Linked DNA regions of Roseimaritima multifibrata. The protein of the gene in region 2 interacts with the protein of the main gene of each other region in a pairwise test. Links are inferred from orthologs where the notes say so. Each region holds a gene or a part of one and is shown on either strand. Other genes may lie near its edges.

Region 1 (7,669 bases), 4.6 Mb from region 2 along the record:
CGAGCCAATTTGGAGCCTCTGGTCTTCGAAGGTGCCAACACGGAAGAAAACCGCCAACAGGGGACCCTCCCTCTAGGCCAGCTTGCCCAGACGACCGAAGTCGAAAACTACGCAGGATTTCCCTCGGGAAAACTGTCTCAGTTCGTCAATTCGGCGATCGATGACGAGCAAAAATACATGCTCCCTCCCGTCGAAGAGGAAGCGCACGCGGTCACCGGCCCCGAGCTGATGAACCTAATGCGGCAACAAGCCCGCAATTTTGGGACTCGAGTCATCACCGACGACGTGACGGCAACGGACCTAAGCAAAGGCCCGTTCACGATCGAAACCTTGGAAAACGGCACACACCGTTGCCATACGCTGATCATCGCAACCGGAGCTCGAGCCAATTACTTGGGCCTTGATTCAGAAGATGCTTACAAAAATCGCGGCGTCAGTGCCTGTGCGGTTTGCGACGGAGCGTTGCCTCGCTTCCGCAACAAACCCCTGGTCGTCGTCGGCGGTGGCGACAGCGCGATCGAAGAAGCCAGCTACCTAAGCAAATTCGCATCCAAAGTCTATTTGGTGGTCCGCCGCGACGAATTACGAGCTTCCAAAATCATGCAGGAACGCTTGGAAAGCACTGAGAAAATCGAAGTCCTTTGGAACCACGAAGTCGAAGAAGTGCTGGGCGACGACTCCCAAGGCGTTAGCGCGATCCGGCTTCGCCAAAATGTGGAAAACAAGGAAAATACCGTCGAAGCAGGTGGCCTATTCCTAGCCATCGGGCACACCCCAAACACCAGCTTCCTGGGCGATCAGGTCGAATTGACGGACAAAGGCTACATTCGCTGGACCCAATCCTTCCGCACCGCGACCAGCGTCGAAGGTGTCTTTGCGGCAGGTGATGTTGCCGACGACTACTATCGCCAGGCAATTACGTCCGCAGGAACCGGCTGCATGGCCGCTCTGGACGCTGAAAGATTGCTAGCCGACCGCAACTTGCTGTAAACTAGCAGGTGGGCTGAGCTCCTTTTTGAACATTGCTAAGAGGGCCTGCTTTTCTGCAGGCCCTCGTTTTATGGTCCTCCCGCCCCGGAAACGACGACTTTATCCTTCGCCTGGAGAATCAAGTGTTGACACGAGAATCAAGAAAATCACTGGCGATCTTCCTGGGACTCGTGCTCGGAGGATTTGTGGCTGCCCCCAGCGGGCACGCTCAAAAAACCTCTGGCCTGATGCCTCGCGAAGGAGAAGAAGTGGCGACACTGGCCGGTGGATGTTTCTGGTGCACCGAAGCTGTGTTCGAGCGAATGAAGGGAGTCAACGATGTCGTTTCCGGCTATACCGGAGACCCTGACGTGACGAACCCGAACTACCAGATGGTCCTTTCCAAGAGGACCAAACATGCCGAGGCGATCCAGATTTTCTACGACCCCAATGTTGTCTCTTACCGACAACTACTGGATGTCTTTTTTCAGATCCACAACCCGATGACCTTGAACCAGCAAGGTGTCGATAAAGGGCCGCAGTACCGCAGCGCAATCTTTTATCACGACGAAGCACAAAAAGCCGAAGCGGAAAAAGTGATCGCGAAACTAAACAAATCGCCAAAGTTCCGCAGACCGATTGTCACGGAAGTCACGCCCGTCGGGCAATTTCATTTGGCGGAAGAATATCATCAGGACTACTTCCGCAAAAACCCGTATCAAGCCTACTGCCAATCAACCGTCGCTCCCAAAATTCGAAAATTCGACAACCTGTTCAAAGACCAGGTTCGAACCGAAGGAATTGGCAGCCGGTAGGGACTATCATCCGCAGAGCGAGATGTGCCCGCCGAAATTCCTCGCGGATCGGCACGAACCGACCGGGGAACACGCGGGATTTCTAAGCCGACTGCCGGACGGCTTGCGTCCAATGCCATCTACATTGTTAGCGGAACGGCGCGAGCCGTCCGGCAAGCGCATTGAACAGACCATAAATTTGCCGGTCAGCTTGCTTCGATCCGCCAGGAAATGCGCCCCTAGACAGCCAAAGTAGATGGCATTGGGCTTTTGTCGTTTCGCTAAGAAAGTATTTGGGGCGAGATGTTTGCCTCGCGGAACGGCGCGAACCGACCGGTACATACGTGGGATTGGCAGGACGAGAGCCGGACGGCTCGCGCCGTTCCGCTATGAAAGTAGAAAGCTTGCGGAGCCCGGGTGAGGGCCCCGCATTGCAGCTTACTGGTTTTACTCTTCGGTCGATTCCGAATCATCCTCTGGCGAATCTTCCGGAGCGGGAGCTTGCTCGGTCGCAGCGTCGGAATCGGCAGCTTTAACATCGCCCGTTTCCGAAGCAGTCCCTTCCGGCGTTACACCTTCAGGTGTGGCTCCTTCTTCTTCCTTCTCTTCTGCCGGGACTCGAACGACGGCGATCAGGGTGTCATCGTCGCCGAGGTTCATGATCCGAACCCCTTGAGTGTTTCGACCGATCACACTGATTTCACGAGCGGCGACCCGCTGAATCTTGCCTTTGGCAGTCATCATCAGAATCTCGTCATCGTCGGTGACCCGCACGATATCGACAACATTCCCGTTCCGCTCGCTGGTGCGAATGTCTCGCAACCCTTTGCCACCACGGCGTTGGGTGCGATAGCGAGCCGATCCAGAGGTTTCTTCTTCGTTTTCTTCATCGCTATCCGCAGCGGCGTTTGGTCCAAACGGCGTCCGTTTGCCGTAACCTTTCTCGCAGACGGTCAGCAACGTTGCATCGGGATCGGCGACGACCATTCCGACGATTTCGTCATCCTTGCCTAGATTGATGCCCTTCACGCCGGAGGTATTTCGCCCCATCGATCGAGCATCACTTTCTGCGAAGCGGATCGCCATCCCCGACTTGGTGACCAACACCACTTCGGTTTCGGGACCGACAACGGCTGCGTCGACCAAACTGTCATCTTCACGCAGCTTAATCGCGATAATCCCGCCACGTTTCGGACGGCTGTAGCTTTCCAAGCTGGTCTTTTTAACCAACCCTTCGCGGGTGGCCATCATGATGAAGTGGCCGGGCTGATCGAAATCGCGGATCGCCAAGCATTCCGCGATCTGCTCGTTCTCTTCCAGATTCAACAGATTGACGATCGCTCGGCCGCGGCTTTCACGAGACAACTGTGGCAGGTCATAGACCTTCTGCCAGCGAACCTTCCCGGTGGTCGTAAAGAACAACAGGTAGGCGTGGGTACTGGCGACAAACAGATGTTCGATCGGATCTTCGTCTTCGGTCTTGGCCCCCTTGAGTCCTTTTCCGCCTCGGCGCTGAGCTCGATAGGTGGTGGCGGGGGTCCGCTTGATATAGCCGCGGTGACTGATGGAAACGACCATCGTTTCTTCGGTGATCAGATCTTCAAGATCGATATTACCGAGTTCTTCGGTGCTAATTTCGGTACGGCGTTTATCACCAAACCGACGCTGCATTTCGATCAAGTCGTCCTTGATGATTCCATAGATACGTTCTTGGCTGCCCAAGATATCCAGGTATTCCAGGATCTCTTCCAACAGCTGAGCATGTTCGCCGCCAAGTTTCTCTTGTTCCAGGTTGACCAATTGCCCCAGCGTCATCCGCAGGATCGCATCGGTTTGAACACTTGTCAGCGTGTACGAATCGGCTGCACCACGCTCCTCGACAAACTGCTCAAACCCCTTATCGCCGATGGCTCGCTGCATCAGAGCGGCCGGGCATTCGATCTGCATCAGCCGTTTTTTTGCTTCCGGCTGGGTACGGCTTGTTCGAATGGTTTTGATGATTTCGTCGATGTTGGCCAACGCCAACAACAGGCCTTCGACCGTATGTTTTCGGCGTCGAGCCCGATTCAGCAAGAACTGAGTACGGCGGCGAATGACCACCAAACGATGCCGCAGGAATTCCTGCAACATTTCTTTGACGGTTAGCTCTCTTGGCTTTCCGTCGACCAAAGCCAACAAGATGACCGAGAACGAATCTTGTAGTGGCGAGAACTGATACAGCTGATTGAGAACGACATCTGGATCGGCATCCCGTTTCAATTCGATGACCAACCGAACCGGTTCTTTCAGATCGCTTTCGTCGCGAATCGCCGAAATCCCTTTGATTCGATCATCGTTAACCAGTGCCGCGATCTTTTCAATCACTCGGTCACGAGCTTGCTGGTACGGGATTTCCGAAACCACAATGCGGAACCGGTTCCCCTTCATTTCCTCGATCTTGCAACGAGCCCGAACCTGGATCGTGCTTCGACCGGTGGTGTAGCCGCGGATGATACCGGAGCGACCACAGATGATCCCGCCGGTCGGGAAATCGGGGCCGGGCATGACGGTCATGATTTCGGCGATCGTCATGTCCGGATTGTCGATCAACCGGATCAACGCTTCGCAGACCTCGCCCGGATTATGCGGCGGGATACTGGTTGCCATCCCAACGGCGATACCACCCGATCCGTTAACCAGCAGGTTCGGAAACCGACTGGGCAGCACGGTTGGTTCCGTGCGAACTTCGTCGTAAGTCGGAATGTAGTCGACCGTATCGAATTTCAGGTCATCCAGCATCTGAGCGGCGACAGCGGACATCCTTGCTTCGGTATATCGCATAGCCGCCGGAGGCAGACCGGCAATCGAACCGAAGTTCCCCTGCTTGTCGATCAGCATGCTCCGCAGGTTCCACTCCTGAGCCATCCGGACCAAAGTCGGATAGATCACGCTTTCACCGTGCGGGTGATAGTTACCCGACGTATCACCAGAAATTTTGGCGCATTTAACACGCTTGGATCCGGGGCCCAGATTCAAGTCATTCATGGCGACCAGGATTCGCCGCTGACTTGGCTTCAGACCGTCACGAACATCCGGCAAGGCTCGACTGACGATGACGCTCATCGCGTACGTCAGGTAGCTTTCGCGAAGTTCATCTTCAATCGGCAGGTCGATCATTCGAAGCGCACCGGCTCCGCCTTGACCGCTTTCCCCAAAGCCATGTTGGAGATCTAGTTTCGGGGCCATCCCCTCTTCTTCGCCGTTTCCGTTCTCGGGATCGTTGCCGTCGGTAGACAAATAACTGTCCTTATTAGTTGAAGCCATTCTGGCGGTCAGAGGGCGAGCATGACCCCCTTTCTCAAGCGGCTAATTCTACCGCAAAAAGGGCTTGTTCACAACGGCCCACAAGCCCCTAAACGAATCCATAACCCCTTGACTTACAATACCTTACGACATCATTTTCAAGCGAGTCGCAGCGTGCCTTCCGCGACCGCTGCGGATTTCGCTTTTTCCGTCTTGAGGCGACTCTATAATGCACGGCCACCGTTTCCCCCACAGCACCCGCCAAACGTCGTCTGCTTCCTTTTCCTCGTCGCCTATTGAGCTCCCGCATGGATTTTGATTTCGTCAATCAGCATATTGTCTCCACCAAAAAACGCGTCCAATTGGAAGCGATCGACAGCAAGGTGATGGGCCCTTTTCGCGACAAGGAAGAGGGAACCTTATTTACCAGTCACGCCATCGAAGAGCTTCGCAATTTGCAGTACCGTCTGTTTGTCGAGGGAAAACAATCGTTATTGATCGTCTTGCAAGCTCCCGACGCGGCAGGCAAAGACGGCCTGATCCGCAAAGTCCTGGGACAGATGAATCCGCAAGGCTGCCGCACGTATCCATTTAAAGTCCCCACCGCGATCGAACGCTCGCATGATTTTTTATGGAGGATCCACCGGGCAACGCCCGCCACCGGAATGATCTCCATTTTTAATCGTTCGCACTATGAAGACGTCCTGGTGGTCCGCGTCGAAGATCTGGTTCCGAAAGAGCTCTGGTCCCAGCGTTACGAGATGATCAATCAATTCGAAGCGTTGCTCGCTCACCGCGGAACTCGAATCCTAAAGTTCTATTTACACATCAGCCCGGAAGAACAACTGGAACGTTTTAAAGAAAGGTTGGACCTTCCGGAAAAGCACTGGAAACTAAACCCGGGCGATTATGAAGCTCGGAAAAGATGGCCTGACTACCGCAAAGCCTACGAAGACGTTTTTGACAAATGCAATAAAAAGCATGCCCCTTGGTTCGTGATCCCATCCGATCGAAAATGGTACCGCAATGCGGCTGTGGCGGCGATCGTCCGCGATACGATGCGCGACATGGACCCCAGCATGCCACCGATCGATGTCGACCTGACGGAAATCCGTCGGCTGTACGAGCAAGCCGCTGGCGAATAAAACGATCGGTTCCCCCCTCCCTCTCTTAATACCCAGGTTCGATGCGTGGCTTCCTTGCCCCCCCCTAGCGATCCTTTTCAAGAAGCCTATCAACGCGAATCCCCCGCGTATGGGCGAACTCCGTCGCCTGAATTAGCCTCTTTCCTGGAACAATGCCGCCCCCAGGGCAAAGCCATCGATCTAGGGGCCGGGGCAGGACGGGACACCCTTGAAATGGCACGATGCGGATTGCACGTGACCGCGGTCGACCGCTCGGAAACCGGGTTGCAGCGGATCGAACAGCGCGCCAAAGAAGAGCACCTTTCCAAGTGGATCGACACACTGGCGCTGGATGTTCGGGAATTGCAGTTAGCTCCGGCGACATACGGTTTTATCGCAGCCACGACGGTTCTAGACCATATTCCCCTACAGGCTGCAAAAGAGCTTTGGGAGCATATGATTCAGTCGCTAGTGGATACGGGTGCGTTGTATGTCGAAGTCCATACGACCGACGACCCCGGTTCCCCAACCGGACGAGGCCCACAGCGGACCGAACCGGTCAGCGAAACCGCGGTCCACGTGATCAACCATTTCGCCCCCAATCAATTACTGCAGTGGGCCGTGGAAACCGAAGGGCTGCATGTCCTGCGATACGAAGAGCGGACCGAATGGGATTACACTCATGGGCCTGAACATCTCCACGCAAAGGCCGTCTTACTAGCAAGCCGGACGCCAGAGATCCTCAACTGGTACGGTCATCCGGCAGCCTTTCCCAAACGTACCGCTCCGCAAAATTGACGGTTCCTCTCCCGCTTGCGATTCGCTTCATCCTGAAATAGCTGTTCTACGAATGTCCGTAAAATCCAATCCATTTCGTGCTACCCTGGCCAAGATGCACCCCTATGTCCCCGGTGAACAACCGCAGGGTGGCAAGTTTATAAAATTAAACACCAACGAGAATCCGTATCCAGCGCCTCCGGCGGTCACTGCGGCAATCATTTCGGCAGCTCAGGCTGGCCTGCAACGGTACCCCGATCCCACAGCGTCCTCTTTCCGCCGGCAAGCGGCCGAAACGCTGGGGCTTCCCGGTCCCGACTGGATCCTGGCTGGAAACGGAAGCGATGAAATCTTGACGATCTTGGTCCGCGCGATGGTGGGTGAAGGCGAACGCCTCCGTCTGCCTTATCCCAGCTACATTCTGTATCGAACTCTGGCCGATATCCAAGGCGCCGACTGGGAGCAAACCGAATTCGACAAGGACTGGAAATTGCCAGCCGCTTTTGGCGAAGCGAGCAGCGACGGAGAACAAAAACTGCGTCTAGCTTTCCTGCCGAACCCCAACAGCCCAAGCGGTACGGTTCTGACACCAGACGAAGTTCTAGAGATTGCCGAGCGGCTTCCCTGCCCATTGGTTGTCGACGAAGCCTACGCCGATTTTGCCGAGACCAACTGCCTTAAACTGGTCGAGCAAAACGAGAACATCTTCATCACGCGGACGCT
Region 2 (7,466 bases):
TTAGTACGCTCATCGTCAAAACACCTTTACTACCAAAGGAAAATGCAAATTAAGCCGTAAGCCAGTGACCTGGCGATCTTGCGAACGCGTCGCATTACTGCGTGATGACGTAGCCATCGTCTCGCCCGCAGAGGGCTTGGAAGACATTGCGGAAGTCGGTTGAATCCGAGACAAACCGAATGGATCCGTCTCCCATCACAAACTGCACTCCCGAGGGATGGGCCGAGCGGTAGCCGTTGTGCAACGCCGTTGACCACTCCATCGTGTAGTTGCCGACGTTCAGGCTGTTGATCGGATAACGCGGGACGGTGACGTTTCGCGTCCATCCAAGCCAAGCGTGGAAACCGCGACCCGCTGACCACGCGCCCCCTTCACCGCGACCTGGACGAGTGTCCGTTTTGCCGCCATCGGTTCGATACATGTAATTCGAATGCTCGCCGACCATCAGCGTATTGCTGGTTCCGTCGATCACATTTGCGAAACGAGTCCCGCGATATTTGCTGTTCCATAGCGAGATCACACCGGAATCCTGCATCCAGCCATATCCGGTCCAGACGTTGTTGCTGCCGTCGCTGCGGGCCCCTGGGGTGAGTCCCGTTCCAGGTTCATAGTAGTACCCGATATTGGCGACATATTCGGGGATCTGGATATCGTAGTTTGATGGTGCTCCCAGTCCGGTCGTTCCCGCGGTGGCGGTATGAGAGCGGAAGCGTTCCAGCGGACTGGACGGACACCAGAAAGCGTCGACGCGTAGCTGAGACATCACTTCCCAGTTGCGGTTGGGGCCTTGGCGATCGCTGAAGTCCGAGTCGATAAACACCATCTGGTCGTAGGCCGCGTTCTGCTCGAGGAATGGCAGGATCATCACCATCCATGATGCGCCCATATTGGTCGTTCCCTCAGGCGAGCAAACGTTCCCAGGGAATTTTTGGAATGTGTCGTGGTAGTTGTGAACGGCCAAGCCAATCTGTTTCAGATTGTTGCTGCACTGCATTCGACGGGCCGCTTCGCGTGCTGCTTGCACTGCCGGCAGCAAGAGACCGACCAGTACTCCGATGATCGCAATCACGACCAGCAGCTCGACCAGGGTAAAACCACGCTGCGTAGATCGCCGTTCGCTGCTCTGAATAGAACCAAACATAGTGAACCTCATCGCGTATAAAGAAAAGAATCGATGTGGAGACCAATGAAGCAAGGGACTGGTATCTTTCCTCCTAAACAGACGCCTCGGAAAGGCTTTCAGGGGAGCCTAGGTTTCCCTAGCATTCGTTAGAATGCCTGTTTAGGTTGCTTCAAGTCACTTAGGTTCCAGAAAAGCACAGGTCGGATTTCTGTGCAATCCCTCTTTTGGTTGGATTGGTTTTTCCGGTGCAATGGTTCGGTGGCAATTTTTCGCTGTCTGGGTGGCCGTTGTTCCGGAGCGATACGATGCCGGCCGAGCTACCCGATTCGCTTATCCGCGGCCTCCTGGAACCGCAGGCAGAACCGTTGTCGATCACACAAATGGCCGGTTTTCCAATGTTTTGCAAGGCGACTAGCGGAACCTCAGCCCGGTTGTCGAGGTACATCCATGCGAACGAGCCCGGTGGATTATTGGAGTGAGCTTGCAGCTATTTGTCCGCCGATTCGGCGTGGGCTGGGAGCGTTTATTTGCCCTCCGGACGCTGGTCCGCGGTTTCCCGTAAACGCATAAAAGATCGCGGGCTATCGCCAAACGACTGGCTCTCAAGCTGTTTTCAGCACGGTTCACGGAACCTCAGCCTGGATGTCGGGGCGCAGCCAAGCCCACGGAGCAATTTGGGCTATGGGACTATCTGAGCTGTCCGCCCTAGAAGTCAGAATGGCTGATGAGGCATCCAAGCCATTCGTTTTAGAGACGACCGCATCAACAGTTCGTGATATGCACGCACTGTCCGGGTCGTTCCCGGCGGCATCGTTAGACGAGGCCTGACCCGGAAATCAAAAAAAGCGAGGGGGGATTGTTAATCAAAGGCCATCCTGCCAATCCAGGCTGAGGCCCAAAGCGACAGCCTACGGCAAGCGAAGAGTCTCCTTCACTCCCACCTCCTTCACTCCCACCTCCTTCACTCCCACCTCCTTCACTCCCACCTCCTTCACTCCCGCTTCCACTGCCCACCTCCAATCAACCCTTCACTGCACCGGCGAGCATTGCTTGGAATTTTTCAAACAAGTAATGGCTATCGTGAGGTCCCGAGGCGGCTTCCGGGTGGTACTGGACGCTGAACGCTCCCGATTCCTTGTGACGCAAACCTGCGATGGTGTTGTCGTTTAGGTTTCGGTGAGTGATTTCGAGGCAGCTGGGAAGGGAGTCTTCGTCGACGGCAAAACCATGGTTTTGAGTCGTGATTTCGACTTTGCTGGTCTCCAGGTCTTGAACCGGCTGGTTGACTCCACGGTGTCCGAACTTCAATTTGAAAGTTTTGGCACCACAGGCCAGGGCCAGCAATTGGTGTCCCAGGCAAATTCCGAATACGGGAACTTGCGGAAGCAGTTCGCTGATCGTTTTGTGTGCGTATTCAAGCGGTTCGGGGTCACCCGGTCCATTGGAAAGGAAGACGCCATCCGGTTGAGTTGCGAGAATTTCCTCGGTGCTGGTTGTGCCGGGGAGGATTGTGACGCGGTTGCCGCGAGCGTGGAAATGTCGTGGAATATTCCACTTCATGCCAAAATCGAGGCAGACGACGTGAGGTTGATTGCCCGCGGCTGCGGAGGCTCCAACCTGAGTCCATTCATCCAGGCCGTGTTCCCATTTCGATTGCTGAGCCGGCATGACTTCGCGGACCAGGTCTCGTCCGACCAACCCTAGGCTGGCCTTTGCCTTGGCGACCAAGCTGGCATCGTCCAGATCGGTTGTGGAGAGGACGCCTCGCATCGCTCCGGTTTCTCGGATGCGACGGACCAAGGCTCGGGTGTCGACACCGGCGATCGCGACGACGTTGTGTTTTCGCAGGTAGTCCGACAGCCCGCCCTCGCTGCGGAAGTTACTGTCGATGCGGCTGCTTTCGCGCACAACAAAACCGGAAAGGGCGGGTTTCCGATGTTCAACATCGGCTTCGTTGACCCCGTAATTTCCAATTTCAGGGTAGGTCATCGTGACAATTTGCCCACAGTAACTGGGGTCTGTCAGGATTTCCTGGTAACCGGTCATGGCGGTGTTGAACACAACCTCGCCAGTGACTTCACCTAATGCTCCAGTTGCTTTGCCGGAGTAAATGGATCCGTCTTCAAGGGCCAGTTTGGCGAGAGGAGCTCCGTTGAGATCGTTTTGAGCGTGCACGGTTCAGTCGGCCTGTTAAATGTCGCGGTGAAAGGATGGTTCCGGCTGTGCGGAAACGCTTTGCCACATGTAAAAATAGGCTAGACCGAAAGTGATGTTTCGACAAGGACCGCAGGTATCTCAAACACGCCATCGGTCGACAAAAACGAGGCATTCCCGGTACCTGTGCAGGTATTTGCACGGTTTTTCATCCGTTTGCCTGACTCTAGAGGCAATCAAGCATTCCCCTGCCCTTCGTCGTTGACCGATCGAGAGCAAACCGGAGTGCGGCCGCTTGTCGATTTAGCCCGGTTTAGACGGGGCTATTGGTTTAGGCGGGGTTATTGGTCTTTGGGAAAGGCGTCGTCAAACGCATCGGCATCGCCAAAGGGCTCGCCGTCGCCGAACGCATCATCGGCGAATGCCTCGCCATCGCCAAAGGAATCGGCTTCTTCTACTTCTTCCAGCGAAGCATCCATCTCTTCTGCGATTTCGACCTCGCCCTCTTCAACTTCGCCTTCTTCGAGCACGGCTTCGTCGTCAGAGAGGGGGTCTTCGCCGGCTGCCATGGCAGCATCGCGCTGGGCTTTTTTAGCTCGTTGCTTGTCGACAACCAAGGCAATCGGTACGGCGAGGATGGTCGTAAGAATAAAGACCAGCCAGAGAATGGTGTACAGCACGGCTAGTGAGGCTCCAGGCAGTGAGAAGCGGGCAACTCTTCGACTCTAATTACTCGACGAAGGGCTGGCAATGAAATTTTCGCTAGATGATCGCGGGTTCACCGCTGTACAGTTCCAGCATCTGCCCGTGAACTTTCGCGGCTCGTAGAAGCGTCCAGATCTGTTCGGGGTCGAAACGGACCGAACCTTCTCCACACAGCGTATCGAGTTCGTTTGCCATCGCGGTCATTTGGTCGGTCGCGGCGTCCAATTTAAAGGATGCCCTCTGCCAGTACCGTTTTAGCGCGTCATCATCGCTCAATTCCAACGGGCTGGAGGCCTGGTTGAGAATCAAGAGGCACAGTCGAGCCACGTCTGTGGCCGAGAGTCCCGGCTGAAGACGGTCGATTCGCTCGGCAAGTTCCGCACACGTCATGGAATATCGGTGGGATAGAAGGAGAATTGCTATTAACGGCCGTTCCTCAACGGTAGCTTACGGTTAACGGTACCTCTGTGAGAAAATGGCCCCCCTTTTGTCAAAAAGCGAACTCCGCTTAAAGGGCTCCGGTGTGGCGTCGACGAGATGCTGTCTAAGTGATTGTGATTTATGAACTTAGGGGGATTTCGTCTGTGATGGATAGGCATCGCATGAAAGGCCCGGAAATGGTATCATAGGGGTCGAAATTGATACCCCAATTATGCCGCCTTTTCAGGTCATCATAAACAGTATGAGCGACGTCCCTTCGAGCGATTCCACGACTCCTGATTCCGACCCCATTGGTAGTGACGAAACTCAATTGGAGGAGGCGGGTGCCAATCCTCATTCCAACAGAATTGCTGCAAATTCAGAATACACGTCAAAGGATTTACAGCATCTGTCGGACTTGGAGCACGTTCGTGAACGCCCCGGAATGTACATCGGCGATACGACGGGCCGCGGTCTGCATCACCTGGTATACGAGGTGGTCGACAATTCAATCGATGAGGCGATGGCCGAATTCGCCTCCGCCGTCACGGTGACGGTCCATACCGATGGCTCGGTCACCGTCGAAGACGACGGTCGAGGCATCCCGGTCACAAGGCATGATCAGCTGTCCGAAGAAATGGACCGGGAAGTGACGACCCTAGAGGGTGTCATGACCGTCCTGAAGTTTGGCGGCAAGTTCCAAAAAGGGGCCTATCAGACCTCCGGCGGACTGCACGGGGTCGGGGTGACCGTGGTCAATTTTCTGTCGCAGTGGTGTGAAGTCGAAGTGAGTCGCGATGGTTGGACATGGACGCAACAGTATGAACGTGGGATCCCTCAGGGGGCCGTCACCAAAGGACGCGCAACCAAAAAGAAAGGGACCAAAACCACTTTCAAAGCCGATAGCGAGATCTTCAGTACGACCAAGTACTCCTACGACGTCCTTTACAAGCGTTTGCAAGAATTGGCCTTCTTGAATTCGGGCGTCCGAATCCGCTTTTTGGATGAACGAAACGGTGAATCGGGTGATTTTAAGTACGAACGCGGGATCATCGAATTCGTTGAACATCTGAACCGAGCCAGCGACGTATTGCACTCCGATGTGATCCACATCGAAGGCGAACGCGACGGCGTCGAGTTCGAAATCGCCCTGCAGTACAACACCGATTACACCGAAACGGTTCAGTCGTACGTTAACAACATTCACACGATCGAAGGCGGGACCCACGTTTCGGGTTTCCGTTCAGCGCTGACGCGAACGCTGAATAACTATGGTCGCAAAGAAGGCTTGTTTAAGGCGACCACGCCGTCCGGGGATGACTTTCGCGAAGGTTTGACCGCGGTCATCAGTACTCGAGTCCCCCATCCACAGTTTGAAGGCCAGACGAAAACCAAGTTAGGCAATAACGATGTGGAAGGGATCGTGAATGGTGGGGTCGGTGAACAGTTAACCAAGTTCATGGAAGAGAACCCCAAGGCCGCCAAAGCGATCGTCCGCAAAGGGTTGCTGGCCGCGGAAGCACGTGAAGCGGCTCGTAAAGCCAAAGACATGCTTCGCAAGCGTAAGGATGTTCTCGGCGGCGGCGGCTTGCCAGGGAAACTTCGCGATTGCATTAGTAAGAAAATGGAAGAGTGCGAAATCTACCTGGTCGAAGGTGATTCGGCCGGTGGGTCGGCCGAGGGAGGACGGATGCGTAACTATCAAGCGATCCTTCCGCTTCGCGGTAAGATCATCAACGCTTACAAAAGCCGCGAAGATAAGGTCTTGGCCAACGAGGAAGTCAAATCGATGATCCAGGCCTTTGGCACGGGCATCGGAGCCGATCAGGATCTGTCCAAACGACGTTACAACAAAATCATTGTGATGACGGACGCGGACGTGGATGGTAGCCACATCCGCACCTTGCTGCTTTGTTTCTTCTATCGACAGATGTTTCAGCTGGTCGCCGGTGGACACGTCTACGTCGCCAAGCCACCGTTGTTCCGCGTCTCTAAGGGTAAGGAACGGTATTACGTTCAAACCGAAGAGGAAATGAAGTCTCAATTGCTGGAACGTGGTTTGGCCGATAGTACCTTCGAAGCCGAAGATGGACGGCGTATCGAAGGCGAAGAAATGCGGAAAATGTGTCATACCCTGGCCGGCATCGAAGATGCCATCATCGCCATGGAACGCCGCGGTATCAGCCTGAAGGCTCACGCCTTACGGTTGGACCCGCAAACGAATCGTTTGCCTCCGCTGCACCTGTTTGTCGGAGTGGATGACCATTGGTTCCACGGGGTCGAACAGGTTGACGAATATTTGAATGCAAACAACCTCGTTCTGGATAGCGAAAAAGAAAAACCGGAACCGGGGGAGGAACCCGAAGCGATCGATTTGACCGCCGAACAAGAAGCTACGGGGCCTTCGGTCAATTTGATCGAATTGCACGAAGTCCGGACCATCAACACCGCCCTGAAGGATCTCCAGCAGCTGGGCATCAGCATCGACGATTTGATCCCGCAGGAACGGACTGGTAGTACCGCTCCGCGATTTGAATTATTGCGAGGGGAAGATACCCGTCGGCCGCTGCAAGATCTGCGTGAATTGCTTCCGCAGGTTCGGGCAGCAGGTGAAAAAGGGCTGGCTGTGACCCGCTTTAAAGGGCTGGGTGAAATGAATGCCGAAGAGCTTCGCGAAACGACTCTGGATCCGGCCAATCGCACTTTGGTACAAGTCAATCTGTCCGATGCCGGAGCGGCGGACGAAATGTTCCGCCTGCTGATGGGGGACAAAGTCGAACCAAGACGCGAATTCATCGAACGGCATGCACTGGATGTGAAGAATCTGGACGTTTAGTCGATAAGGAGGCTTCTGCAGATTATTAATTGCACGTCCTGAATCCTTCCGGTTGCTCGACGCGGGGCGTTTTGTGTCGCCCCGCGACATCGGTTGTTCATTTCTAGATGGTCACTGAACTGTTTTGCAGGTGACCCTTCCCCAATCCCAACGCGTCTTATGCTCCGGACCCTCTTTTTTATTCCCCATGAAGTGGGTGGGATTCCCGTTTTCGGAGTCGGTTGGGCG

What was found.
Region 1: the proteins of FF011L_RS00410 (region 2) and gyrA interact in binary tests that used the Escherichia coli proteins (3 or more experiments, as listed by UniProt). The link is inferred for Roseimaritima multifibrata from one-to-one orthologs.

What each region holds. Positions count from the first base shown.
Region 1 is NZ_CP036262.1:4,645,925-4,653,593, forward strand. Bases 2,011-5,322 are described here. They hold gyrA (DNA gyrase subunit A), read right to left. Parts: upstream 4,989-5,322; coding sequence 2,211-4,988; downstream 2,011-2,210. Outside these bases: FF011L_RS16810 (NAD(P)/FAD-dependent oxidoreductase), read left to right, coding at 1-990; peptide-methionine (S)-S-oxide reductase MsrA, read left to right, coding at 1,113-1,784; FF011L_RS16825 (polyphosphate kinase 2 family protein), read left to right, coding at 5,354-6,190; FF011L_RS16830 (class I SAM-dependent methyltransferase), read left to right, coding at 6,236-6,967; hisC (histidinol-phosphate transaminase), read left to right, coding at 7,020-7,669. UniProt on the Escherichia coli protein: A type II topoisomerase that negatively supercoils closed circular double-stranded (ds) DNA in an ATP-dependent manner to maintain chromosomes in an underwound state.
Region 2 is NZ_CP036262.1:80,443-87,908, forward strand. The notes cover bases 4,343-7,451. They hold FF011L_RS00410 (DNA gyrase subunit B), read left to right. Parts: upstream 4,343-4,664; coding sequence 4,665-7,238; downstream 7,239-7,451. Other genes in these bases: FF011L_RS00405 (hypothetical protein), read right to left, coding at 4,343-4,372; FF011L_RS00415 (prolipoprotein diacylglyceryl transferase), read left to right, coding at 7,398-7,451. In the rest of the region: FF011L_RS00380 (carboxypeptidase regulatory-like domain-containing protein), read right to left, coding at 1-13; FF011L_RS00385 (DUF1559 domain-containing protein), read right to left, coding at 95-1,141; carA (glutamine-hydrolyzing carbamoyl-phosphate synthase small subunit), read right to left, coding at 2,144-3,298; FF011L_RS00400 (hypothetical protein), read right to left, coding at 3,619-3,957; more of FF011L_RS00405, read right to left, coding at 4,040-4,342; more of FF011L_RS00415, read left to right, coding at 7,452-7,466. UniProt on the Escherichia coli protein: DNA gyrase negatively supercoils closed circular double-stranded DNA in an ATP-dependent manner to maintain chromosomes in an underwound state.